Regions from separate parts of the Streptomyces sp. JK94 genome, predicted to be linked through region 1. Evidence: riboswitches for the same ligand, from Rfam matches in the RefSeq annotation. Region 1 holds a riboswitch; each other region holds the start of a gene.
What was found. Region 1 has a riboswitch for cobalamin ahead of ACVV2G_RS04570 (ribonucleoside-diphosphate reductase subunit alpha). Riboswitches for the same ligand answer to the same signal wherever they lie in the genome.

Region 1 (5,846 bases):
AGTGGCAGTTCAGGACCGATATGCGGACGAGGGGTTCCGCTCTCTCGACGCCGTCACCTACATTTCGTGCGCACTGCACCAGGTGATCAGCAAGGGGACGGAGCCACCACATGTCACAAGCCCCGGAAGTGAGCAGAGGACCGGTGGTGACACCGGTGCGCGTCGTCATCGGCCTCTGCCTTGTCGCACCGTTCGTCGCCATGCTGTGGGTCGGTTCGTACGCCAGGACGGACCCGGCCTTCATCGGCATCCCGTTCTTCTACTGGTACCAGATGGCGTGGGTGCTCATCTCCACCGTGCTCACCGTGATCGCGTACCAGCTGTGGCAGCGTGACCAGCGCGCCCGCCGGGAAGGCGGGGCCAAGTGAACGACGGCGTGAACGGCGTCGCGCTCGCCGTCTTCATCTTCTTCTTCGTCCTCGTCACCGCCATGGGCTTCCTGGCCGCCCGCTGGCGCCGGGCCGCCAACGACCAGAGCCTCGACGAGTGGGGTCTCGGCGGCCGCTCGTTCGGCACCTGGGTCACCTGGTTCCTGCTGGGCGGCGACCTGTACACGGCGTACACCTTCGTGGCCGTCCCGGCGGCGATCTACGCGGCGGGCGCGGCCGGCTTCTTCGCGGTGCCGTACACCATCCTGGTCTACCCGCTGATCTTCACCTTCCTGCCGCGGCTGTGGTCGGTCTCCCACAAGCACGGGTACGTGACGACCTCGGACTTCGTGCGCGGCCGGTTCGGCTCGAAGGGGCTGTCGCTGGCGGTCGCCCTGACCGGCATCCTGGCGACGATGCCGTACATCGCGCTCCAGCTGGTCGGCATCCAGGCCGTGCTGGACGTGATGGGCGTCGGCGGCGGCGAGGACACCAACTGGTTCGTCAAGGACCTGCCGCTGCTGATCGCCTTCGGCGTGCTGGCGGCGTACACCTACTCGTCGGGGCTGCGCGCGCCCGCGCTGATCGCGTTCGTGAAGGACACCCTGATCTACATCGTCATCGCGGTGGCGATCATCTACATCCCGATCAAGCTCGGCGGCTTCGACGACATCTTCGCCGCGGCGGGCGACAAGTTCACCGAATCGGGCAAGGGCGGGCTGGTGCCGGATCACGGCGGCCAGTGGACGTACGCCACGCTGGCGCTCGGCTCGGCGCTGGCGCTCTTCATGTACCCGCACTCGATCACCGCGACGCTGTCCTCGCGCAGCCGTGAGGTGATCCGCCGCAACACCACGATCCTGCCCCTGTACTCGCTGATGCTCGGCCTGCTCGCGCTGCTGGGCTTCATGGCGATCGCGGCCGGGGTCGAGGTGGAGAACGGGCAGCTGGCGATCCCGCAGCTGTTCGAGAACATGTTCCCGGACTGGTTCGCCGGCGTGGCGTTCGCGGCGATCGGCATCGGCGCGCTGGTCCCGGCGGCGATCATGTCGATCGCGGCCGCGAACCTCTTCACCCGCAACATCTACAAGGACTTCATCAAGCCGGACGCCACCCCGGCCCAGGAGACCAAGGTCTCCAAGCTGGTGTCCCTGCTGGTGAAGGTGGGCGCGCTGGTCTTCGTCCTGGGCATGGACAAGACGGTCGCGATCAACTTCCAGCTGCTCGGCGGCATCTGGATCCTGCAGACCTTCCCGGCTCTGGTCGGCGGACTGTTCACCCGCTGGTTCCACCGCTGGGCGCTGCTCGGCGGCTGGGCGGTCGGCATGGTCTACGGCACGGTCGCCGCGTACGGTGTCGCCTCGCCGACGCAGAAGCACTTCGGCGGCTCCTCCGACGAGATCCCCGGCATCGGCGAGATCGGCTACATCGGCCTCACCGCCTTCGTGCTGAACGTCCTGGTCACCGTGGTCCTGACCTTCGTCATGAGGGCGGTCAAGGCGCCCGACGGCGTCGACGAGACCAAGCCGGGCGACTACACGGCGGACGCGGGCGACCCGGGCGTCGAAGTGGAGCTGCCGCCGGCCACGGCGGGCACCTCGCACTGATCCCCGACAACGCGGCGGGCCGTCGGAGAAATCCGGCGGCCCGCCGCCGTACCCGTCGGGCACACTCGGCTGCATGGACTTCGTGATCCGGCAGGCGGCGACGGACGAGTACGACACCCTCGGTGAGATCACCGCGCAGGCGTATCTGCGGGACGGCCTCCTCGACTTCGGGGAGAGCGACGCGTACCTCGGCGAGCTGAGGAACGTCGCCAAGCGTGCGGCGGCCGCCGAGGTGCTGGTCGCCGCGGCGGACGGCCGGGTGCTCGGCGGCGTGACCTTCGTGCCGTCCGGCGGCCCCATGGCCGACATCGCCCGGCCGGGCGAGGCCGAGGTACGGATGCTCGCCGTCGCCCGCGAGGCACGCGGACGCGGGGTGGGCGAGGCCCTCGTACGGACCTGCGTCGACCGTGCCCGGGCCGTCGAGGGCTGCGCGCGCGTCGTGCTGTCGACCCAGCGCGCCATGCGCAGCGCCCACCGCCTCTACGAACGGATGGGCTTCGCCCGCACGCCCGACCGCGACTGGAACCCGCTGCCGGGACTCGACGGCATCACGCTCCTCACCTACGAACTGACGCTCTGACACCAGCGCCACCCCTCGGCGGCCCCTCCGCGACACAACATCTGGGGGTGCTCACCGAACGCGGCACAAGATGTATGCTCGTGCTCGCTGTCGCCGCAGGGGAATCCGGTGCGAATCCGGAACTGTCCCGCAACGGTGTACTTGTGTGTATCCGCGCGTCTCCGCACGGGTGCACACGCATGTCCAGTCCGAGGACCTGCCGACAGTGCGCCCGTGCCGTCCCGGTCCGGGTGCCTGACGTCCGGGCCTCGTGGAGTGGGCCGGTGGACGCGACGCCGTGTGCGCTCGTGAGCTGCCCCCTGCCCTCCGCCAGGCCCCGTGCCGAGCGAGGGAGTGCTCCACGTGACCATCGCGCCAGCCGATCCGGCTTCAGCGACTCCGGTGACGACTTCAGCGACCGAGGAGCCCGACGGCCCCGGTGCCGCGCTGCTGCGGACCCTGACCGAGCTGACCGCCGACCTCCCCGGCGCCGATCCCGGCCGGGTGGCCGCCGCCGCGCTGCGCGGCCGGTCCGCCCGCGCCGACGAGGCCGAGCTGCGCGAACTGGCCACCGAGGCGGCGGCCGGACTCATCTCGGAGGACCCGGTCTACTCCAGGCTGGCCGCCCGCCTGCTGACCGTCGCCATCCGCGCCGAGGCCGCCTCCCAGGGCGTCACCTCCTTCACCGGGTCGGTCGCCACCGGCCACCGCGAGGGCCTGATCGCCGACCGCACCGCCGCGTTCGTACGGCTGCACGCGGACCGCCTGGACGCGCTGATCGACCCGGCCGCCGACGACCGCTTCGGCTACTTCGGGCTGCGCACGCTGCACAGCCGCTACCTGCTCCGGCACCCGATCACCCGCAAGGTCGTCGAGACGCCCCAGGACTTCATGCTGCGGGTGGCCGCCGGACTCGCCGAGGACGACACCGCGCGTTCGGTCGACGAGGTCGCGGCCCTGTACGGGCTGATGAGCCGCCTCGACTACCTGCCCTCCTCCCCCACCCTGTTCAACTCCGGCACCCGGCACGCCCAGATGTCGTCCTGCTACCTCCTCGACTCCCCCAAGGACGAGCTGGACTCCCTCTACGACCGCCTCCACCAGGTGGCCCGCCTCTCCCAGCACGCCGGCGGCATCGGCATCGCCTACTCCCGCATCCGCTCCCGCGGCTCCCTGATCCGCGGCACCAACGGGCACTCCAACGGCATCGTCCCGTTCCTGAAGACGCTGGACGCCTCGGTCGCCGCCGTGAACCAGGGCGGCCGGCGCAAGGGCGCGGCGGCGGTCTACCTGGAGACCTGGCACGCGGACGTCGAGGAGTTCCTGGAGCTGCGGGACAACACCGGCGAGGACGCCCGCCGCACGCACAACCTGAACCTCGCCCACTGGGTGCCGGACGAGTTCATGCGCCGGGTGGACGCCGACGGCCCCTGGTCGCTCTTCTCCCCCGCCGACGTGCCCGGGCTGACCGACCTGTGGGGCGAGGAGTTCGACGCCGCCTACCGCAAGGCCGAGGCGGCGGGGCTCGCCCGCAGGACCCTTCCCGCCCGCGAGCTGTACGGCCGCATGATGCGTACCCTCGCGCAGACCGGCAACGGCTGGATGACCTTCAAGGACACCGCCAACCGCACCGCCAACCAGACCGCCGAGCCGGGCCACGTCGTCCACTCCTCCAACCTCTGCACGGAGATCCTGGAGGTCACCGACGACGGGGAGACGGCGGTCTGCAACCTGGGCTCGGTCAACCTCGGCGCGTTCGTCGACCGGGCGAGCGGCGACCTCGACTGGGAGCGCCTGGACGCCACCGTCCGCACCGCCGTCACCTTCCTGGACCGGGTCGTCGACATCAACTTCTACCCGACCGAGCAGGCGGGCCGCTCCAACGCCCGCTGGCGCCCGGTCGGCCTCGGCGCGATGGGCCTCCAGGACGTCTTCTTCCAGCTCCGCCTGCCCTTCGACTCGCCCGAGGCCAAGGCCCTCTCCACCCGCATCGCCGAGCGGATCATGCTCGCCGCGTACGAGACGTCCGCCGGCCTCGCCGAGCGCAACGGCCCGCTGCCGGCCTGGGAGAAGACCCGCACCGCCCGGGGCGTGCTGCACCCCGACCACTACGGCGTCGAGCCCGCCTGGCCGGAGCGCTGGGCGGCGCTGCGCGAGCGCATCGCCGCGACCGGCCTGCGCAACTCCCTGCTCCTCGCCATCGCGCCGACCGCCACCATCGCCTCCATCGTCGGCGCCTACGAGTGCATCGAGCCGCAGGTGTCCAACCTGTTCAAGCGCGAGACGCTCTCCGGCGAGTTCCTCCAGGTCAACTCGTACCTGGTGAACGACCTCAAGCGGCTCGGTGTCTGGGACGCCCGCACCCGCGAGGCGCTGCGCGAGGCGGGCGGCTCGGTGCAGGACTTCACCTGGATCCCCGAGGACGTCCGCGCGCTGTACCGCACCGCCTGGGAGATCCCTCAGCGCGGCCTGATCGACATGGCCGCCGCCCGCACCCCGTACCTCGACCAGGCCCAGTCGCTGAACCTGTTCCTGGAGACGCCGACCATCGGGAAGCTCTCCTCGATGTACGCGTACGCCTGGAAGCGGGGCCTGAAGACCACGTACTACCTGCGCTCCCGCCCGGCCACCCGCATCGCCCGCGCCGCCGCCCGAGCCACCGTCCCCGTGCAGGCCGCCCCGGACCCCGAAGCGGTCGCCTGCTCCCTGGAGAACCCCGAGTCCTGCGAGGCCTGCCAGTAATGACCGACAACACGAAGAACCTGCTCGACCCGGGCTTCGAGCTGACCCTCCGCCCCATGCGCTACCCGGACTTCTACGAGCGCTACCGGGACGCCATCAAGAACACCTGGCACGTCGAGGAGGTCGACCTCCACTCGGACGTCGCCGACCTCGCGAAGCTGAGCCCCATGGAGCAGCATCTGATCGGCCGGCTGGTGGCCTTCTTCGCCACCGGCGACTCGATCGTCGCGAACAACCTGGTGCTCACCCTCTACAAGCACATCAACTCCCCCGAGGCCCGGCTGTACCTGAGCCGCCAGCTCTTCGAGGAGGCCGTCCACGTCCAGTTCTACCTGACGCTGCTGGACACCTACCTGCCCGACCCGGACGACCGCGCCGCCGCCTTCGCGGCCGTGGAGAACATCCCGTCCATCCGCGAGAAGGCCGGGTTCTGCTTCAAGTGGATGGACTCGGTCGAGTCGATCGACCGCCTGGAGACCAAGGCCGACCGCCGCCGCTTCCTGCTCAATCTCATCTGCTTCGCGGCGTGCATCGAGGGCCTGTTCTTCTACGGCGCCTTCGCCTACGTCT
Region 2 (5,846 bases), on a different contig from region 1:
CCACGACACCGCGAACGCGATGGCAACGACCATTTCGACCGGTGCGCTCAAGCCCAAGGTGGCGGTGGCGATGTCCGCCGTCCTCAACCTTGTCGGCGCCTTCCTCTCGGTGGAGGTCGCCAACACGATCTCCAAGGGTCTCGTCGACGAGACCGGCATCCGTCCCGAGGTCATTTTCGCCGCCCTGGTCGGCGCGATCCTCTGGAACCTGCTGACCTGGCTGGTCGGGCTTCCGTCCAGCTCCTCGCACGCCCTCATGGGCGGTCTGATCGGTGCCGCCATCGCCTCGGCGGGCGTCGGCGCGGTCCACGGCGACGTGCTCGTCACCAAGGTGCTCCTCCCGGCGATCGCCGCCCCGCTCGTCGCGGGCATCGCGGCGATGCTCGGCTCGCGGCTGACGTACCGGCTGGGCCGCAAGGCCGACGGCGAGGCCGCCAAGAAGGGCTACCGCGCCGGGCAGATCGCCTCCGCCGGCCTGGTCTCCCTGGCCCACGGCACCAACGACGCCCAGAAGACGATGGGCATCATCACCCTCGCCCTGGTCGCGGGCGGCGCCCTCACCCCCGACTCCGACCCGCCCATGTGGGTCATCCTGTCCGCGGGCATCGCCATCGCGCTCGGCACCTACCTCGGCGGCTGGCGCATCATCCGCACCATGGGCAAGGGTCTGACGGACCTCCAGCCGCAGCAGGGCTTCGCCGCCCAGACCAGCGCCGCCACGGTCATCCTGGCCTCCTCCCACCTCGGCTTCTCCCTCTCCACCACCCACTCGGTCTCCGGCGCGGTGATGGGCGCGGGCCTCGGCCGCAAGGGCGGCGTGGTGCGCTGGTCCACGGCCACCCGCATGTTCGTCGCCTGGGGCCTGACCCTGCCGGCCGCGGCCCTGGTCGCCGCGATCGCCGAATGGGTCTGCGGCCTGGGCGACTGGGGCACCGGCCTCGTCGCGGTCTTCCTGGTCGCCTCCAGCGCCGCCATCTGGAAGATTTCCCGGCGCGAGGTCGTCGACCACACCAACGTCGTCGACGACGCCGAGCCCTCCGGTGTGGTGACCACGGCGATGGCCGCCGTGTCGCCGCCGCCGACGGGCGCGGCCGAGGAACTGGCCGCCGCCGTCCCGGCCTCCGCGCCCGACTCCAAGGCCCCGTCGGCCACCACCACCGTCTGAGCCCGCCCCCGGGTACGAAGGAAGCGAACCTCCATGAGCATCGACTGGGCAGCTCTCGGCTCCGTCTTCGGGGTCAGCCTCGTGGCCACCGTGGCCCTGGTGGGCCTGTTCACCCTCGGCATCACCGGTCTCTCCCGCCAGGAGCGGGCCGCCGCACAGGGCGGCTCCGCGGTCCTCGCCGTCACCGGCGCGTACGCGTGCTTCGCGGCCTGCGCGGCGGCGGTGGCGTACGGGATCCACCTGATCGTCGCCTGACCCGCCGCACCCCCGTGAGGCGGGGCGCGGGACGGATCACCACCGTCCCGCGCCCCGCCTCTTCGCGCGCCGGCGCACCCCTCCCGCGTGTGGGCCTTCGCACACTCCCCCGCCGCAGGTCAACGCCAGGTTGACGGGTGTTCGCGGGGCGTGGTGGACTGCCCGAGCCAATACGGCGGCAGGAGAGGAAGCCCGGTGCGAATCCGGCGCGGTCCCGCCACTGTGACCGGGGAGCGACCCCCGGGAGCCAGGAACTCTCACCGCCGTGCTCTTCGAACCAGGGCGCGGACACCCTGAGTGAGGACCTATCGCCATGCACGGCTGCCGTTCCCGGCTCACCAGCGACACACTTCGCCTCCCCCTCCCCCCGGTGGGTTGAGCCGTGCGCGCCGAACGCGTCTTCGCGTACGGCGCCGCCGCCGGCCTCCTCGGCGACCTCCTCCTCGGCGACCCGCGCCGCGGACACCCGGTCGCCGCGTTCGGCCGTGCCGCCGGTGCCGTGGAACGGGTGCTGTGGCGCGACCACCGCGGGTGGGGCGCGCTGCACACCGCCGTGTGCGCGGGTGGCGCCGCCACCCTCGGGCTGGCCGCCACCCGCGCCGTGCGCCGCTCCCCCACCGCCTCCGTCGCGCTGACCGCCGCCGCCACCTGGTCGGTCGTCGGCGGCACCTCGCTCGCCCGCGAGGCGTCCGCCATCGGCCGGGCCCTTCAAGCCGGTGACGTCGAGGCGGCCCGCGCGCGGCTGCCGCACCTGTGCGGGCGGGACCCGCAGGCGCTGGACGCCGACGGGATCGCCCGGGCGGTCGTGGAGTCCGTCGCCGAGAACACCTCGGACGCGGTGGTGGGCGCCCTGGTGTGGGGCGCGTGGGGCGGGGTGCCCGGCCTGCTCGGCTTCCGGGCCGTCAACACCCTGGACGCGATGGTCGGCCACAGGTCCCCCCGGTACCGCCGCTACGGCTGGGCGTCGGCCCGTCTCGACGACCTCGCGGGCTGGCCCGGCGCCCGTCTGACCGCCGTCCTGGCCGTGGTGGCCGGCGGCGATCCGCGGGGCGCCGTACGGGCGTGGCGTGCCGACGCCGCGCGGCATCCGAGCCCCAACGCCGGTCCGGTGGAGGCGTCCTTCGCGGGCGCCCTGGGCGTGCGGCTGGGCGGGACGCTCTCCTACGGCGGGCGGGTCGAGCACCGGCCCGTCCTCAACGGGGCGGCCGGTCGCGCCGTCCGGGCCGGTTCCGGCGACATCGACCGGGCCGTACGGCTCTCCCGGCGCGTGGGCTGGCTGGCGCTCGGCGTATGCGTGGGCGCGCGGCCGGCGGCCCGCCGGGCACTCACGAAGGGACGTGACGCATGAGCGGTGGCCTCCTCGTCGCCGGCACCACCTCCGACGCCGGCAAGAGCGTCGTGACGGCCGGGATCTGCCGCTGGCTGGTGCGGCAGGGCGTCAAGGTCGCGCCCTTCAAGGCGCAGAACATGTCGCTGAACTCCTTCGTGACCCGCGAGGGCGCCGAGATCGGGCGGGCCCAGGCCATGCAGGCGCAGGCGTGCCGGGTGGAGCCGACCGCGCTGATGAACCCGGTGCTGCTCAAGCCGGGCGGTGAGCGCAGCAGCCAGGTCGTGCTGCTCGGCAAACCGGTCGGCGAGATGAGCGCCCGCGGCTACCACGGCGGACGGCAGCAGCAGTTGCTCGGTACCGTGCTGGACTGCCTGGCCGAACTGCGGGGCACGTATGACGCGGTGATCTGCGAGGGGGCGGGCAGTCCGGCCGAGATCAACCTGCGCCGGACCGACATCGTGAACATGGGGATCGCCCGGGGCGCCGGGCTCCCCGTCCTGGTCGTCGGCGACATCGACCGGGGGGGCGTCTTCGCGTCCTTCTTCGGCACGGTGGCCCTGCTGTCGCCCGCGGACCAGGCGCTGGTCGCCGGGTTCCTCGTCAACAAGTTCCGGGGCGACGTGTCGCTGCTGGAGCCGGGGCTGGAGATGCTCCACGGGCTCACCGGGCGGCGGACGTACGGCGTCCTGCCCTTCCGGCACGGGCTCGGCATCGACGAGGAGGACGGGCTGCGGGTCTCGCTGCGCGGGACGGTGCGGGAGTCCGCCGTCGCGCCGCCGGTCGGCGAGGACGTGCTGCGGGTCGCCGTCTGCGCGGTGCCGCTGATGTCCAACTTCACGGACGTGGACGCGCTGGCCGCCGAACCCGGCGTCGTGGTGCGCTTCGTGGACCGGCCGGAGGAGCTGTCCGACGCGGACCTCGTCATCGTGCCGGGGACCCGGGGGACGGTGCGGGCGCTGGAGTGGCTGCGGGAGCGCGGACTCGCCGGCGCCCTCGTCCGCAGGGCGGCCGAAGGGCGGCCCGTACTCGGTGTCTGCGGCGGGTTCCAGTTGCTCGGCGAGCACATCGAGGACGAGGTCGAGTCCCGCGCCGGACACGTGGACGGGCTCGGACTGCTGCCCGTGCGGGTGCGGTTCGCCCGCGAGAAGACCCTCACGCGACCGGTGGGCGAGGCCCTCGGCGAACACGTCGAGGGCTACGAGATCCACCACGGGGTCGCCGAGGTGACCGGCGGCGAGGCGTTCATCTCGGACGGCGGAGGACGCGGCCTGGACGGCTGCCGGGTCGGCCGGACCTGGGGCACGCACTGGCACGGCTCGCTGGAGTCGGACGGCTTCCGGCGGGCGTTCCTGCGCGAGGTGGCCGCCGCCGCGGGCCGCCGCTTCGTGCCGGCCCCCGACACCTCGTTCGCCGCGCTGCGCGAGGAGCAGCTCGACCGGCTCGGCGACCTGATCGAACAGCACGCGGACACGGACGCGCTGTGGCGGCTCATCGAGTCCGGCACGCCGCAAGGACTGCCCTTCATCCCACCGGGAGCACCCGCATGAGCACAGTGTTGTTGTTGTCGACCGCCGACACGGACCTGCTGGCGGCCCGTGCCTCCGACGCCGGGTACCGGATCGGCAACCCCACCCGGGTCGACGTACGGGAGGAGCTGCCCGCGCTCGTCGAGGGCGCGGACCTCGCCGTCGTACGCCTGCTGGGCGGCAAGCGCGCCTGGGAGGACGGGCTCGCCGCGCTGAAGGCCACCGGCGTCCCGACCGTCCTGCTGGGCGGCGAGAGCGTGCCGGACGCGGAGCTGATGGCCGAGTCGTCGGTGCCGGCCGGGGTGGTGGCGGAGGCGCTGCGCTACCTCGTCGAGGGCGGGCCCGGAAACCTCACGCAGCTGGCGCGCTTCCTGTCGGACACGGTGCTGCTGACCGGCGAGGGCTTCGACGAACCGCGGAAGATGCCGGAGTACGGCGTCCGCGGTGAGCGCCCGTTCACCGAGGGCCGCCCGACGGTGGGCGTGCTCTTCTACCGCGCCCACCAGCTGAGCGGCAACACCGCCTTCGTCGACACGCTGTGCGACGCGATCGAGGCCCGGGGCGCCAACGCCCTGCCCGTGTACTGCGGTTCCCTGCGCGGCGCGGACGCGGGGCTGTACGAGCTGCTGGGCCGGGCCGACGCCCTGGTCGCCACCGTCCTCGCGGCCGGCGGCACGCACGCCTCGCAGGCGTCGGCGGGCGGCGACGAGGAGGCCTGGGACGTCGGGGCGCTGGCCGACCTGGACGTGCCGGTGCTGCAGGGTCTCTGCCTGACCTCGTCGAAGGCCGCCTGGGAGGAGTCCGACGCCGCCCTGTCCCCCATGGACGCGGCGATGCAGGTCGCGATCCCGGAGTTCGACGGGCGGCTGGTCACCGTGCCGTTCTCCTTCAAGGAGCAGGGCCCCGACGACGTGCCCGTCTACGTCGCCGACCCCGAGCGGGCCTCGCGGGTCGCCGGGATCGCCGTGCGGCACGCGGCGCTCAGGCACAAGCCGAACGCCGACAAGAAGCTCGCGCTGGTCTTCACCGCCTACCCGACCAAGCACTCCCGCGTCGGCAACGCGGTGGGGCTGGACACCCCGGCCTCGGCGGTGCGGGTGCTGGACGCGCTGCGGGAGGCGGGGTACGCGCTGACCGAGTACCCCTCCGGCGGCGACGAGCTGATCCACCGGCTGATCGAGGCGGGCGGCCACGACGTGGAGTGGCTGACGGAGGACCAGCTGGCGGCGGCGCCCGCGCGGGTGCCGCTGGCCGACTACCGGGCGTGGTTCGAGAAGCTGGACCCGGAACTGCGCGACGGGATGCGGGACGCGTGGGGCGAGCCGCCGGGCTCGCTGTACGTGGACGGGGACGACATCGTGCTGGCGTCGCTCCGGTTCGGGAACGTCGTGGTGATGATCCAGCCGCCGCGCGGCTTCGGCGAGAACCCGATCGCGATCTACCACGACCCCGACATGCCGCCGTCGCACCACTACCTGGCCGCGTACCGGTGGCTGGAGAACTCGTTCGGCGCCGACGCGATCGTGCACATGGGCAAGCACGGCACGATGGAGTGGCTGCCCGGCAAGGG
Region 3 (5,846 bases), on a different contig from region 1:
CTACGCGCGGCGCTGGTGGGCCCTCGTCGTCCTGTGCCTGAGTCTGCTGATCGTCGTCATGGCCAACACGTCCCTGATCGTGGCCGCGCCGGACATGACGGCCGACCTCGGCCTGAGCAGCAGCGACCTGCAATGGGTCATCGACGGTTACACCGTCCCGTATGCCGCGCTGATGCTGGTCCTCGGTTCGATAGGCGACAAGTACAGCCGCCGCGGCGCCCTGATCACCGGCCTGGTGGTCTTCGCCGGCGGTTCGGTGATGGGCAGCCTCGTCGACGGGACCGGCCTGGTCGTCGCCGCCCGGGCGATCATGGGCGTCGGCGCCGCCGTCGTCATGCCGGCCACGCTGTCCCTGCTGGTCGCGGTCTTCCCGAAGGAGGAGCGGGCCCGCGCCATCACGGCCTGGACCGCCACCTCCGGCCTCGCCATCGCGGCCGGCCCGCTGGTCGCCGGCTGGCTCCTGGAGGACCACGCCTGGGGTTCGACCTTCCTGGTCAACGTCCCCATCGCGGTCGCCGCCGTCGCCGGCGCGCTGGTCCTCGTCCCGCCGTCCAGGGCGGCCGGCATGGGCCGCATCGACTACGTGGGCGGTCTGCTCTCCATCGTCTCCGTCGGCAGCCTGGTCTACGCGAGCATCGAGGGCCCGCACTTCGGCTGGGGCGCGGGCCCGGTCGCCGCGGCCGTCGTCGCCGGCGTCGGCCTGGTGGCCTTCGTGGCCTGGGAGCTGCGCCACCCGCACCCGATGCTGGACGTGCGCAGGTTCCTGCAGCGGCCGTTCAGCGGCTCGATGCTGGCGGTGCTGTTCTTCTTCTTCGGCACCTACGGCGCCATCTACTACGCCACGCAGTTCCTGCAGTTCGTGCTCGGCTACGGCGCCCTGGAGACCGGCGTACGCCTGCTGCCGCTGGCCGGCGCCGTGTTCGTCGGCGCCGCGGTGACCGGGAGGCTGACCCCGAAGCTGGGCGTGCGGGCCACGGTGGGCTCCGGCATGGCGCTCGGCACCGTCGGCGTCCTCCTGCTCGTCCTCATCGAGAAGGACTCCGCGTACGCCGACTTCCTGGCCCCGATGCTGCTGCTCGGCCTGGCGATCGGGCTGAGCGTGTCCCCGGCCACCGACACCATCATGGGCACCTTCCCGGAGAGCGAACTGGGCGTCGCCGGCGGCGCCAACGACACCGCGCTGGAACTCGGCGGCTCGCTCGGCATCGCCGTACTGGGCTCCCTGCTCGGCACCGCCTACCGGGACGAACTCGCGGACCTGGTGGGCAACCGGCTCCCGGCCGCCGCGCTGGACACCGCCCAGGACTCCGTGGGCGGCGGACTGGCCGTCGCCGAGCGTCTCGCGACGAGCCCCGACGCCGGCCCGCGGCAGGCCGAGGCCCTGGCCGGCGCCGTGCACCAGTCCTTCGCCCACGGCGTCGCCACGACCAGCCTCGTCGGCGGGATCATCATGGCCGCCGGCACCCTGATCGTCCTCGCCGTCCTGCCCGGCCGCGGCGCCCGGCCCCGGACGGAGGGCGACCCGGCCGGGGCCCGGGACGCGGAGTACAGCGAACCGGCACGGTGAGCCGGGCCGGCCGGCTCCGCGTCACTCCGTCAGGGCGGCCAGCTCCTCCGGTGTGCGCGGACCGGCCGCCTCGTCCGCCAACAGGCCCCGCGCGCGCAGCAGTCGCGCCACCGCCACCCCCCACGGCAGCCGCAGCCCCGCCTGCCGCAGCAGCTCCGTGCGGGCCAGCGTCGGGGCCGTCGGGCCCGTGTGCACACCGGACGGGGTGAGCAGGGCGGCGTCGTCGGACCAGCGCAGGGCGAGGTCGACGTCGTGGGTGGCCATCACCACCGTGGTGCCGCCGGCGCGCAGCCGGTCCAGGGTGGTGAGCAGCCGCTCCTGCCCGTCCGGGTCGAGTCCGGCGGTCGGCTCGTCGAGGACCAGCACCCGCGGCCGCATCGCGACGGCGCCGGCGATCGCCGTCCGCTTGCGCTGGCCGTACGACAGCAGGTGGGTGGGCCGGTCGGCCAGCGCCGAGATGTCCAGGGCGGCCAGCGCCTCCTCGACCCGCGACCGGACCTCCGCGTCGGACAGGCCCAGGTTCAGCGGGCCGAAGGACACGTCCTGCCCCACCGAGGCCGCGAAGAGCTGGTCGTCCGGGTCCTGCACCACCAGCTGCACCGTGGTCCGCAGCCGGGTCAGCCCCTTGCGGTCGTGGACCACCGGCTCGCCGTCGACCGTCAACGTCCCGGTGCGCGGCCTGAGCCCGCCGCTGAGCAGCCGCATCAGCGTGGTCTTGCCGCTGCCGTTGCGGCCCAGCAATGCGAGCGCGCGCCCCTCGCGCACCTCGAAGTCCAGGCCGGCGAGCACGTCCGGGCCCTCCTCGTACGCGAAGGACGCGCCCCGCAGGGCGACCGGGCACGCCGCGGCCGTCCCGGCCCTCCCGCACGTCTCGCTCACGACAGCGGCCCTTCCAGTACGAGGGTGAGGGCGGCCAGCGCCGCCAGCAGGACGAGGCTCGCCGCCGTGAAGGGCACCGAGACGCGTGCCTCGGGCACCAGGACGCGCAGGGTGCCGTCGTAACCGCGCCCCGCGAGTCCGGACTGGAGCCGCGCCGCCCGGTCGAAGGCCCGCACGAACGCCGTGGCGCCGAGCCCGCCCAGCGAACGCCAGGCGGCGGCCCGGGTGGTGTGCCCCAGCCGCGCCGCCTGTGCCTGACGGATCCGGCGCACCGAGTCGAGCAGCAGGAAACTCATCCGGTACGTCACCAGCGCCACGTCGACCACCGGCGCGGGCACCCCGGCCCGTGCCAGGCGGGGCAGCAGGTCGGACATCGGTGTGGTGAACGCGAACAGCAGCACCCCGAGGGAGGCCGCCGAGGTGCGCAGCAGCAGCTCACCGGCGCGCGCCGGGCCGCCGCCCGCCGCCGTCAGGAACCCGTCCGGGCCGCCGACCTGCACCAGCAGCGGCAGCGCCCCGGTCGCGCAGAAACCCAGCGGCACCCGGTACGCGCGCCACAGCCGGCGCCCCGGTACCCGGGCCGGGCCCAGCAGCACCGTGAGGGCCGTCACCAGCACCAGCGCCGCGCCGGGCCAGGGCGGCAGCGAGACGGCGAGCACGGTCAGCCCCAGCCCGAGCACGGCCTTGTCCACGGGATGGCGGCGGCGCCACCGGCTGCTGTGCGCCGCCGCGTCGATCGGCAGCACTCAGTCCCCTTCGGAAGCGTCCCGCCGCGCCGTCGCCACCGCCCGCTCCGCACCCTGCCGCCGGCCCCGGCGCAGCCCGAAGTAGTAGGCCAGTACGCCCGCGCCGATCGCGGCCTGCACGGCGAACAGCGCCGACTCGATCTCCCCGGAGGGCGGCTCGTACAGCGGCGAGAACCACGGCTCGTAGTCCGGCTCGATCTCGGTGATCGCCGTCTCCGCCTCGGCGTCGGCACCGGCGAACGGCTCCTCCTTGTGGTCGCCGAGCCCCAGCACCAGCGGCAGCACCGCCAGCGCGGCCACGGCGAGCAGCAGCAGGGCGTTGATCCTCGTGTTGCGGCTCACCGGGCCACCGCCCCCGGCTCGTCGGACGTGCTCCGGCCGGACCGGGTCCCGCCGGAGCCGGCGGGCAGGACGCCCAGCCGGGTCAGTTCGCCCTTGCTGGACTGCACCAGCAGCCGCATCACGACGACCGTGAGCAGGCCCTCGCTCACCGCCAGGGGGATCTGCGTGACGGCGAAGATGGAGCCGAACTTGCCGAGTGCGCCCAGGAACCCGCTGCTCGGGTCCGGGAAGGCGAGCGCCAGCTGCACACTGGTGACGCAGTAGGTGGACAGGTCGGCGGCGAACGCTCCGGAGAACACCGCGACCATCAGCGGCGCCCCGGAGCGGCGCAGCAGCCGGTAGACGGCGTATCCGGCCCAGGGGCCGACGACCGCCATCGAGAAGACGTTGGCGCCGAGCGTGGTCAGCCCGCCGTGGGCGAGCAGCAGCGCCTGGAAGAGCAGGGTGATCGTGCCCAGCACCGCCATGACCGGCGGCCGGAAGAGGACGGCGCCCAGACCGGTGCCGGTCGGGTGCGAACAACTTCCGGTGACGGACGGCAGCTTCAGGGCCGACAGCACGAACGTGAAGGCTCCGGAGGCGCCGAGGAGCAAGGTGCTCTCCGGGTGCTCCCTGACCTCACGGGTGAGTGACCGTACTCCGTGGACGACGAACGGCGCGGACGCGACACCCCAGGCGATCGCGTGCGCCGGAGGCAGAAAGCCCTCGGCTATGTGCATGACTCAGCAGACCCTCTCCAGCACCTCGTGGATGGACGACGCGCCTTGGCCGGTCTCCTGGCTTACGGGTACCACCGCCCGTGCTCCGCCTTCCCGGGTCGCAAGGACCCAGTGGCTGCCCGCGAGGGCCGGAGCCGGACTTCCCGATTCACAGTGGCGAGGGCCGCACCGGCATCACACCGGATTTCCCGTTCACCAAGGCGTGGTGACAGTAGTGCTCCCACCGGGGCGGTGACAAGCGGCCCTCCAGGGGGCGCACGCCGCACGGACACGGTCGGTCCGCGCGGGCGCCCCCCGGCGCGCGTTCACCCCGGTGCCGTCAGCCGTGCCGGTGCCGTCAGCCGTGCCGGTGCCGTCAGCCGTGCCGGTCCCGCTCCGTCCGCCGGACCACCATCTCGCGCAGCCGCTGAGTGAGCGCGGTCGCGGCGGCGGTCAGGAACACGAAGCTGTAGGCGATCTGCAGGACGGTCACGATGCGGGCCGTCTGGCCGCGCGGGGTGATGTCCCCGTATCCGACGGTCGCCAGCGTGACCACGGTGAAGTACAGGGCGTCGACGCGGGTGCCGAGGCCGGTGAACTCGCCCTGCTGCTTGGCGAGGGCGTAGTAGGCGGCCGAGAAGATGTGCACGGTCAGGACGATCAGCAGGGAGAGCACCGCTCCGGGCCGGGAGTCCGTCCGGTTGGTGAACACGTGGTGGATCTGCCGGAGCAGCAGCGCGGCCACGACGGTCAGGACGAGGGTGAACAGCACCCAGCTCAGTACGGGACGCCGCGGGCCCAGGTGGTCCAGGGGGAGGAGGAAGTAGGCCACGACCACGGCCACCGCGGAGCCGGCCCGCGTCAGCCAGGGGCGCGCCGGGTGCCGGACGCCCCGCGGGCGGCCCGCCCGGTGCTCGCTCACCGTTCCGCCTCGCCGCGCGGGCTCCCGCCCGCCGCCGGCCGGGTCGGGCGCACCAGCTGGGCGACGACGAAGGCGACGACCGACGCGACGACGATCAACGGCATCTGGTCGTGGGCGTCCTCGCCCACCAGCAGCACCGCCAGTACCGCGCTGGCCAGCGGCAGCCCCGTCACCGCCGCCGCGGCGGCGGAGATGCCCAGAGCGAGGGCCGGGGTCGCACCGAAGCCCGGCAGACCGGAACACGCCACGGCCGTCGCCGTGCCCAGCAGTACGGCCGGGAAGATCGGCCCCCCGCGCATGCTGCCCAGCGCGATGCCCCAGGCCAGCCCCTTGCACGCCACCAGCGCGACCAGCGCCCCCACGGACCAGGCGTGCGGGTCCGCGGCCAGCCGGCCGAGCGTCGCCTGACCGGACAGCGCCGCCTCCGCCGGGGAACGGCCGGTGATCAGGGCGTACGCCGAGAGGCAGACGCCGACGGCCGCGGCGCACAGGACGGTGCGCGGGGCCGTGTGCCGCCGCGTCCACGAGACGGTACGGTGCCCCAGCTCGCCGCCCAGCGTGACCAGCACCGCGATCAGCGCCGCCGTGGGGACGCCCCACAGGAAGTCACCGGCGTCCGGAGCGGCGGGCGGCGGAAGGTGCCGCAGGCCCAGGGCACCGATCTCCAGCCCGGTCCACTGCCCGAACCCGGT
Region 4 (5,846 bases), on a different contig from region 1:
CGACCACGGGCAGCTACGCGCCCAGCCAGAACTACGAGATCCCGGTGAGCACGTCGGGTCTCAGCGGCCGGCACGTCGTCTACACGATCTGGCAGGCCTCGCACATGGACCAGACGTACTTCCTCTGCAGCGACGTCGACTTCGGCTGACCCGCGCGGTCACCCCCCACCCCCGCGGGACGCACCGCGTCCGGCGGGGGTGGGGGACACGGGGCCGCCGCGGCCGACCCGGACTGCGCCATGCCCACCGGGGCATCGCCTACGCCCTCTATACGATGTCGCTCCGGAAGGGCACTGCGGCGGAAGGAGGCGGGACGTGACGGATCACCGGCGTGCGCGGCGCGGGCAGGGTGAGCTGGAGGCGCTCGTGCTGTCGGCGCTGCGCGAGGCGGACGGCCCCGCGACGGCCGGCTGGGTCCAGGAGCGCCTGGGCGGCGATCTCGCCTACACCACGGTGATCACGATCCTGACCCGGTTGCTGGAGAAGGGCGCGGTCAGCCGGGAGCGCGCGGGCCGGTCCTTCGCCTGGACCCCCGCGGACCAGGCGGGCCTCGCCGCTCGGAAGATGCGCAAGGTCCTGGACGCGGAGAGCGACCGGGAAGCCGTGCTGGCCAGGTTCGTCACCGGCCTCGACCCGGACGACGAGCGGCTGCTGCGCGCACTGCTGGGGCACCCGGGCGACGCGGGGGACGGCTGACACCGCATGGGGGTCTTCGTCTTCCTGCCGCTCGTCCTGCCCTTGACGGCGTGGCCGGTCGCCCGGCTGGCCGAGCAGCATCTGCACCCGCGGACCGCGACCGGGCTGCTCACCGCCGTGGCCGCGGTGATGGCCCTGTGCAGCACGGTGTGCCTGGCCCTGGTCATGGTGGTCGGCACGGCGCAACTGCCGGGCAACCCCCTGCCCGACGGCTGGTCCGACCCCGAGGTACGGGCGGCGGTGCCCTACGACGAGGTCGTCGGCAAGGCGGCGATCCCCGCGCTGTGCGCGGTGGTCGCGGCCTCGGCGCGGGCCCTGTGGCGGCACGGCAGGATGCGCCGCCGCGCGCACCGCGCGCTGGCCGGACTGCCGGGCACCGGGGTGGCCGTGCTCCCCGACGACGTGCCGTACGCGTACGCGCTGCCCGGCGGGCGCCGGGACCGCGTGGTGGTGAGCACGGCTCTGCTCGACCGCCTCGAACCGGCCGAGCGGCGCGCGCTCTTCGCCCACGAACGGGCCCACCTGGCCGCCCGGCACCATCGCTTCCTGCTCACCGTCCGGCTCGCCGCGCTGGCCAACCCGTTCCTGCGGCCGCTGCGGACGGCCGTGTCCTACACGACGGAGCGGTGGGCGGACGAGGCGGCCGCGCGGGTGGTCGGTGACCGCCGTGCGGTGGCGACCGCGATCGGCAAGGCGGCCCTGGTCTCCCGGGCCTCTCCCGCCGCCACCCTCGCCGGCCTCGCCGCGCCCGGACCGGTGCCGCGCCGGGTGGCGGCCCTGCTGGGGCCCGCTCCCGCGCCCCGCGCCTGGCCCTCGCTGTTCACCTCGGTGGGTCTGGCGGCCTGGGCCGCGGCCGCCGGCACCGCCGTGTCCGCGATGTCGTCCGCGAACGCCGCCGTGACGATGTTCCTCATCCTCCGCGCCGCGACGCCTCTCTGAGTCCCTCCTGACGACCTCCGGAGTCCGAGGAGCGGGCCCGGAGGGCTTCCGGCGGCCGCCCCGGACCCGTCCGACGGCCCTGTGGTAGCTTGCGCAAGCCAGTCGAACCCACCTGGTGGGTCAGGGAATCCGGTGCGAATCCGGAGCTGACGCGCAGCGGTGAGGGGGACGGGCGGGGCACTGGCCACTGGACGGCGCGAGCCGGCCGGGAAGGCGTCCCGTCCGGTCGATCCCGAGTCCGAAGACCTGCTGGCAACCCGCGCCGTGTACGGCGCGGGCCGCACCGTACGGACGGGCTTCGCGCATGAGCCCTCGACGCCAGAGGATCTTCCTTGCCCACAGCACGCCCCGTCGGCCCCCGACGCTCGTTCCGCTGTCTCTTCCCGGTGCTGCTGTCCGGGGTCCTGCTGGCCTCCGCCTGCGGTACCGGATCGACCAGCGGCTCCACCGCGTCGGCCGATGCGGCCGGATACCCGCGCACCGTCAGCGACTGCGGGCACGACGTGGAGGTCACCGCCCCGCCCCGCCGGGCGGTCTCCCTCAACCAGGGCATCACGGAGATCCTGCTCGCGCTCGGCCTGGGCGACCGGCTGGCGGGCACCGCCACCTGGACCGACCCGGTCATGAAGGGCCTGGAGCAGGCGAACGCCGACGTGCCCCGGCTCGCCGACGACATGCCGTCCTTCGAGACGGTCCTGGACGCCGAACCGGACTTCGTCACCGCCTCCTTCGCCTCGACGCTCGGCCCCGGCGGGGTGGCCACGCGAGAGCGGTTCGCCGAACTCGGCGTGCCCGCCTACCTGTCACCGTCCGACTGCGCCGGCAAGGACAACAGCGGCGACGGCGACGGCGTCCGCAGCGAGCCCCTGACCATGGACACCGTCTACGGTGAAGTCCGCGACCTGGCCGAGGTGTTCGACGTGGAGCAGCGCGGCGAGGAACTGGTCGCCGGCCTCGAGGCCCGTGTCGAGAAGGCCACGTCGGACATCGACGCCTCCGGTGTCACCCTCATGTACTGGTTCGCCAACTCCACCTCGCCCTACCTGGCGGGCTGCTGCGGTGCCCCCGGCGTCATCACCCGCGCGGTCGGCGCGAAGAACGCCATGGACGACACCCGCGAGGAGTGGCCGCAGGTCGGCTGGGAGACGGTCGCCGACCGCGACCCCGACGTCCTGGTCGTCGGCGACCTGACCCGCAGGTCCCAGACGGCCGAGACCGCCGCCAAGAAGATCGAGTTCCTGGAGTCGAACCCCGTCACCAAGAACATGACAGCGGTCCGGAAGAAGCGGTACGTGCTGCTCAGCGGGCAGGCCATGAACCCGACCATCCGTACCGTCGAGGGCGTGGAGAAGGTCGCGGCGGCCCTGCGCGCGTACGGCCTCACCCGGTGACGCCCGCGAACCGGGTGACCCCCGAGGAACCGGTGTTCCCCGAGAAACCGGCGACCCCCGAGAAACCGGCGACCCCCGAGAAACCGGTGACCCCCGAGGTGCCGGTGACCCCCGAGGCACGAGTGACGACCGAGGAACCAGTGGCACCGGAGGCGCGGGTGACGCCCGAGGGTCAGGGGGCGCCCCAAGCGCGGGGGGCGCCCGCGAACCGGGTGCAGTCCGCGAACCGGGTGCAGTCCGCGAACCGGGCAACGCCACCGGGCCGGGCGACGCCGCCGGGCCGGGCGGTCTCCACGGCCCGGCCGGGCTCCGGCGTGCGCGCGGCCGGCCGACGGTATCCGGTGTGGGCGCTGACCGGGATCGTCGCCCTGTGCGCCTCCGTGGCCGTCGCGGTCACCATCGGCCCGGCCGACCTGGGCGTCGGCGAGGTGTGGTCCGTCGTCGTCGCCCACGTCGGCGGTGGCGGTGCGGCCGACGGCGTCACACCGATCCGCGACGGCATCGTCTGGGACCTGCGGCTGCCCCGCACCCTCCTCGCGGCGGTGTGCGGCGCGGGACTCGCCGTGTGCGGCGCCGTCCTGCAGTCCCTGCTGCGCAACCCGCTCGCCGACCCCTTCGTGCTGGGCGTGTCCTCCGGTGCCTCGACCGGTGCCGTCCTGGTCGTCGTGCTCGGCGTGGGCGGCGGCGCGCTGTCCGTGCCGGGCGGGGCGTTCGTCGGGGCGGTCTGCTCCTTCGCGCTCGTGATGCTGCTCAGCCACAGCCTCGGCGGCACCCCGGACCGGGTGGTGCTCGCGGGCGTGGCGGCGATGCAGCTGTTCTCCGCGCTCACCTCGTTCGTCGTGATGACCGCGGCCGACGCCGAGACCACCCGCGGCGTGCTGTTCTGGCTGCTCGGTTCGCTCGGCGGGGCGGGCTGGACGGACGTGTGGACCGGCACGGCGGCCCTGGTGCTGGTCCTGGCCGTCTGCCTCGGACACGCCAGGACGCTGGACGCCTTCGCCTTCGGTGAGGACGCGGCGGCCGCGCTCGGCGTGCACGTGGCCCGCACCCGGCTGGTGCTGCTGTGCGCCACCGCCCTGCTGACCGCGGTCCTGGTCGCCTCGGCCGGCGCCATCGGCTTCGTCGGGCTGGTGCTGCCGCACGCCGTACGGGCGCTGACCGGTTCCGGGCACGCCCGGCTGCTGCCGGTCTGCGCACTCGCCGGAGCGGTGTTCCTGGTGTGGGTCGAGACCCTGGCCCGTACCGTCCTCGAACCGCAGGAGGTCCCGGTGGGCGTGGTGACCGCCCTGATCGGCGTACCCGCCTTCGTCCTCGTCCTGTACCGCACCCGGAGGACACGGTGACGCTGAGCGCCGAGCGGGTCTCCCGCACTGCGGGCGGGCGGCTCGTCCTGGACGAGGTCACCCTGAGCCCCGGGCCCGGCGCCATGACCGGCCTGCTCGGTCCCAACGGCTCGGGCAAGTCCACCCTGCTGCGGCTGCTCGCCGGCGTACTCGCCCCGGACGGCGGCGTCGTCACCCTCGACGGCCGCCCGCTGGACCGGGTGGGCCGCCGGGACGTCGCCCGCCGCGTGGCCGTGGTCGAGCAGCAGGCGGACACGCAGGCCGAACTGTCCGTGCGGGACGTCGCCCGCCTCGGCCGGATCCCGCACCGCCGGGCCTGGGCACCGGCGTCCGCGGCCGACGAGGAGACGGTCAAGGACGCCCTGGCACGCACCGGCCTGACCGGGCAGGCGGACCGGCTCTGGCACACCCTCTCCGGCGGCGAACGCCAGCGCGCCCAGATCGCCCGCGCCCTCGCCCAGCAGCCGCGTGAACTCCTGCTGGACGAGCCGACCAACCACCTCGACATCCAGCACCAGCTCGACGTGCTGGCCCTCGTCGCGACCCTGCCCGTCACCAGTGTCGTCGCCCTGCACGACCTCAACCTGGCGGCGATGTACTGCGACCACCTCGTGGTCCTGTCCGAGGGGCGGGTCGTGGCCGCCGGCGATCCCGTCGAGATCCTGACCGTGGACCTGGTCGCCGAGGTGTACCGGGTGCGCGCGGAGATCGCCCACGGGGCGGACGGCCGTCCGCACGTCCGGTTCCTCGGCACACTGGCGGGAGGGGTCGCCGAGCAGTCCCCGGCGCGTTCGGCCGGCGGCGGGGCATGACCCGTGGGGCTCGCGGCCGGGCCGGTGCCCGACCGGGCGTCGGCCGGCGTCAGGCGGCCGTCAGTCCGGCGGCGAGCACGGCCCCCAGCTCCCAGCAGGCCTCCAGGTCCGCCTTGCCGGGTTCACCGGCCACGCTCACCGCCGGCGCCGCGCGCCGCCAGCCGAGCCCCGCGGTGACCGACTCGATGCCGCGTACCGCGCCGGTGGTGTCACTGCCGCCGTGCACGTAGTAGCCGAAGGGCCGCTCCCGCGTGCCGTCCAGGCAGGGGTAGTAGACCTGGTCGAAGAAGTGCTTCAGGGCGCCCGACATGTACCCGAGGTTGGCCGGAGTGCCCAGCAGGTACCCGTCGGCCTCCAGCACGTCGACCGCCGTGGCCGCCAGTGCCGCGCGCCGGACCACCCGTACGCCCTCGATCTCCGGCGCGGTCGCCCCGGACACGACGGACTCCAGCATCGCCTGGCAGTTCGGCGAGGGCGTGTGATGCACGATCAGCAAAGTGGCCACACCCGAAGCCTGCCGCCCCGCACCCGCCCACCGCAAGGAACGCGACCGCGGACCACGGCGCGGAGCCGCCGCGCGGACCTCGACGACCGTTTCGATGAACGATCAACGGCTTTTCCAGCGTAGCAGTCGGTGGCCGGCAGCCGTGAGGGAGCGGCCCGCG

Region 2: linked by a shared signal. The riboswitch ahead of ACVV2G_RS03490 (cobalamin biosynthesis protein) and the one ahead of ACVV2G_RS04570 (ribonucleoside-diphosphate reductase subunit alpha) in region 1 are both predicted to bind cobalamin.
Region 3: linked by a shared signal. The riboswitch ahead of ACVV2G_RS29740 (energy-coupling factor ABC transporter permease) and the one ahead of ACVV2G_RS04570 (ribonucleoside-diphosphate reductase subunit alpha) in region 1 are both predicted to bind cobalamin.
Region 4: linked by a shared signal. The riboswitch ahead of ACVV2G_RS15925 (ABC transporter substrate-binding protein) and the one ahead of ACVV2G_RS04570 (ribonucleoside-diphosphate reductase subunit alpha) in region 1 are both predicted to bind cobalamin.

What each region holds. Positions count from the first base shown of each region.
Region 1 covers NZ_JBSICH010000005.1:34,953-40,798, forward strand. The annotation lists gene ACVV2G_RS04555 (DUF3311 domain-containing protein) at 111-368, shown strand; gene mctP (monocarboxylate uptake permease MctP) at 365-1,975, shown strand; gene ACVV2G_RS04565 (GNAT family N-acetyltransferase) at 2,049-2,555, shown strand; cobalamin riboswitch at 2,630-2,773, shown strand; gene ACVV2G_RS04570 (ribonucleoside-diphosphate reductase subunit alpha) at 2,898-5,276, shown strand; gene ACVV2G_RS04575 (ribonucleotide-diphosphate reductase subunit beta) at 5,276-5,846, shown strand, end outside.
Region 2 covers NZ_JBSICH010000003.1:83,235-89,080, reverse strand. The annotation lists gene ACVV2G_RS03500 (inorganic phosphate transporter) at 1-1,165, shown strand, start outside; gene ACVV2G_RS03495 (hypothetical protein) at 1,199-1,420, shown strand; cobalamin riboswitch at 1,559-1,698, shown strand; gene ACVV2G_RS03490 (cobalamin biosynthesis protein) at 1,803-2,768, shown strand; gene ACVV2G_RS03485 (cobyric acid synthase) at 2,765-4,297, shown strand; gene cobN (cobaltochelatase subunit CobN) at 4,294-5,846, shown strand, end outside.
Region 3 covers NZ_JBSICH010000043.1:35,848-41,693, forward strand. The annotation lists gene ACVV2G_RS29720 (MFS transporter) at 1-1,567, shown strand, start outside; gene ACVV2G_RS29725 (ATP-binding cassette domain-containing protein) at 1,589-2,446, opposite strand; gene cbiQ (cobalt ECF transporter T component CbiQ) at 2,443-3,192, opposite strand; gene ACVV2G_RS29735 (energy-coupling factor ABC transporter substrate-binding protein) at 3,193-3,534, opposite strand; gene ACVV2G_RS29740 (energy-coupling factor ABC transporter permease) at 3,531-4,253, opposite strand; cobalamin riboswitch at 4,284-4,468, opposite strand; gene ACVV2G_RS29745 (potassium channel family protein) at 4,609-5,154, opposite strand; gene ACVV2G_RS29750 (chloride channel protein) at 5,151-5,846, opposite strand, start outside.
Region 4 covers NZ_JBSICH010000016.1:21,980-27,825, reverse strand. The annotation lists gene ACVV2G_RS15940 (lytic polysaccharide monooxygenase auxiliary activity family 9 protein) at 1-149, shown strand, start outside; gene ACVV2G_RS15935 (BlaI/MecI/CopY family transcriptional regulator) at 316-696, shown strand; gene ACVV2G_RS15930 (M56 family metallopeptidase) at 703-1,635, shown strand; cobalamin riboswitch at 1,718-1,903, shown strand; gene ACVV2G_RS15925 (ABC transporter substrate-binding protein) at 1,968-3,026, shown strand; gene ACVV2G_RS15920 (FecCD family ABC transporter permease) at 3,341-4,369, shown strand; gene ACVV2G_RS15915 (ABC transporter ATP-binding protein) at 4,366-5,181, shown strand; gene ACVV2G_RS15910 (flavodoxin family protein) at 5,231-5,686, opposite strand.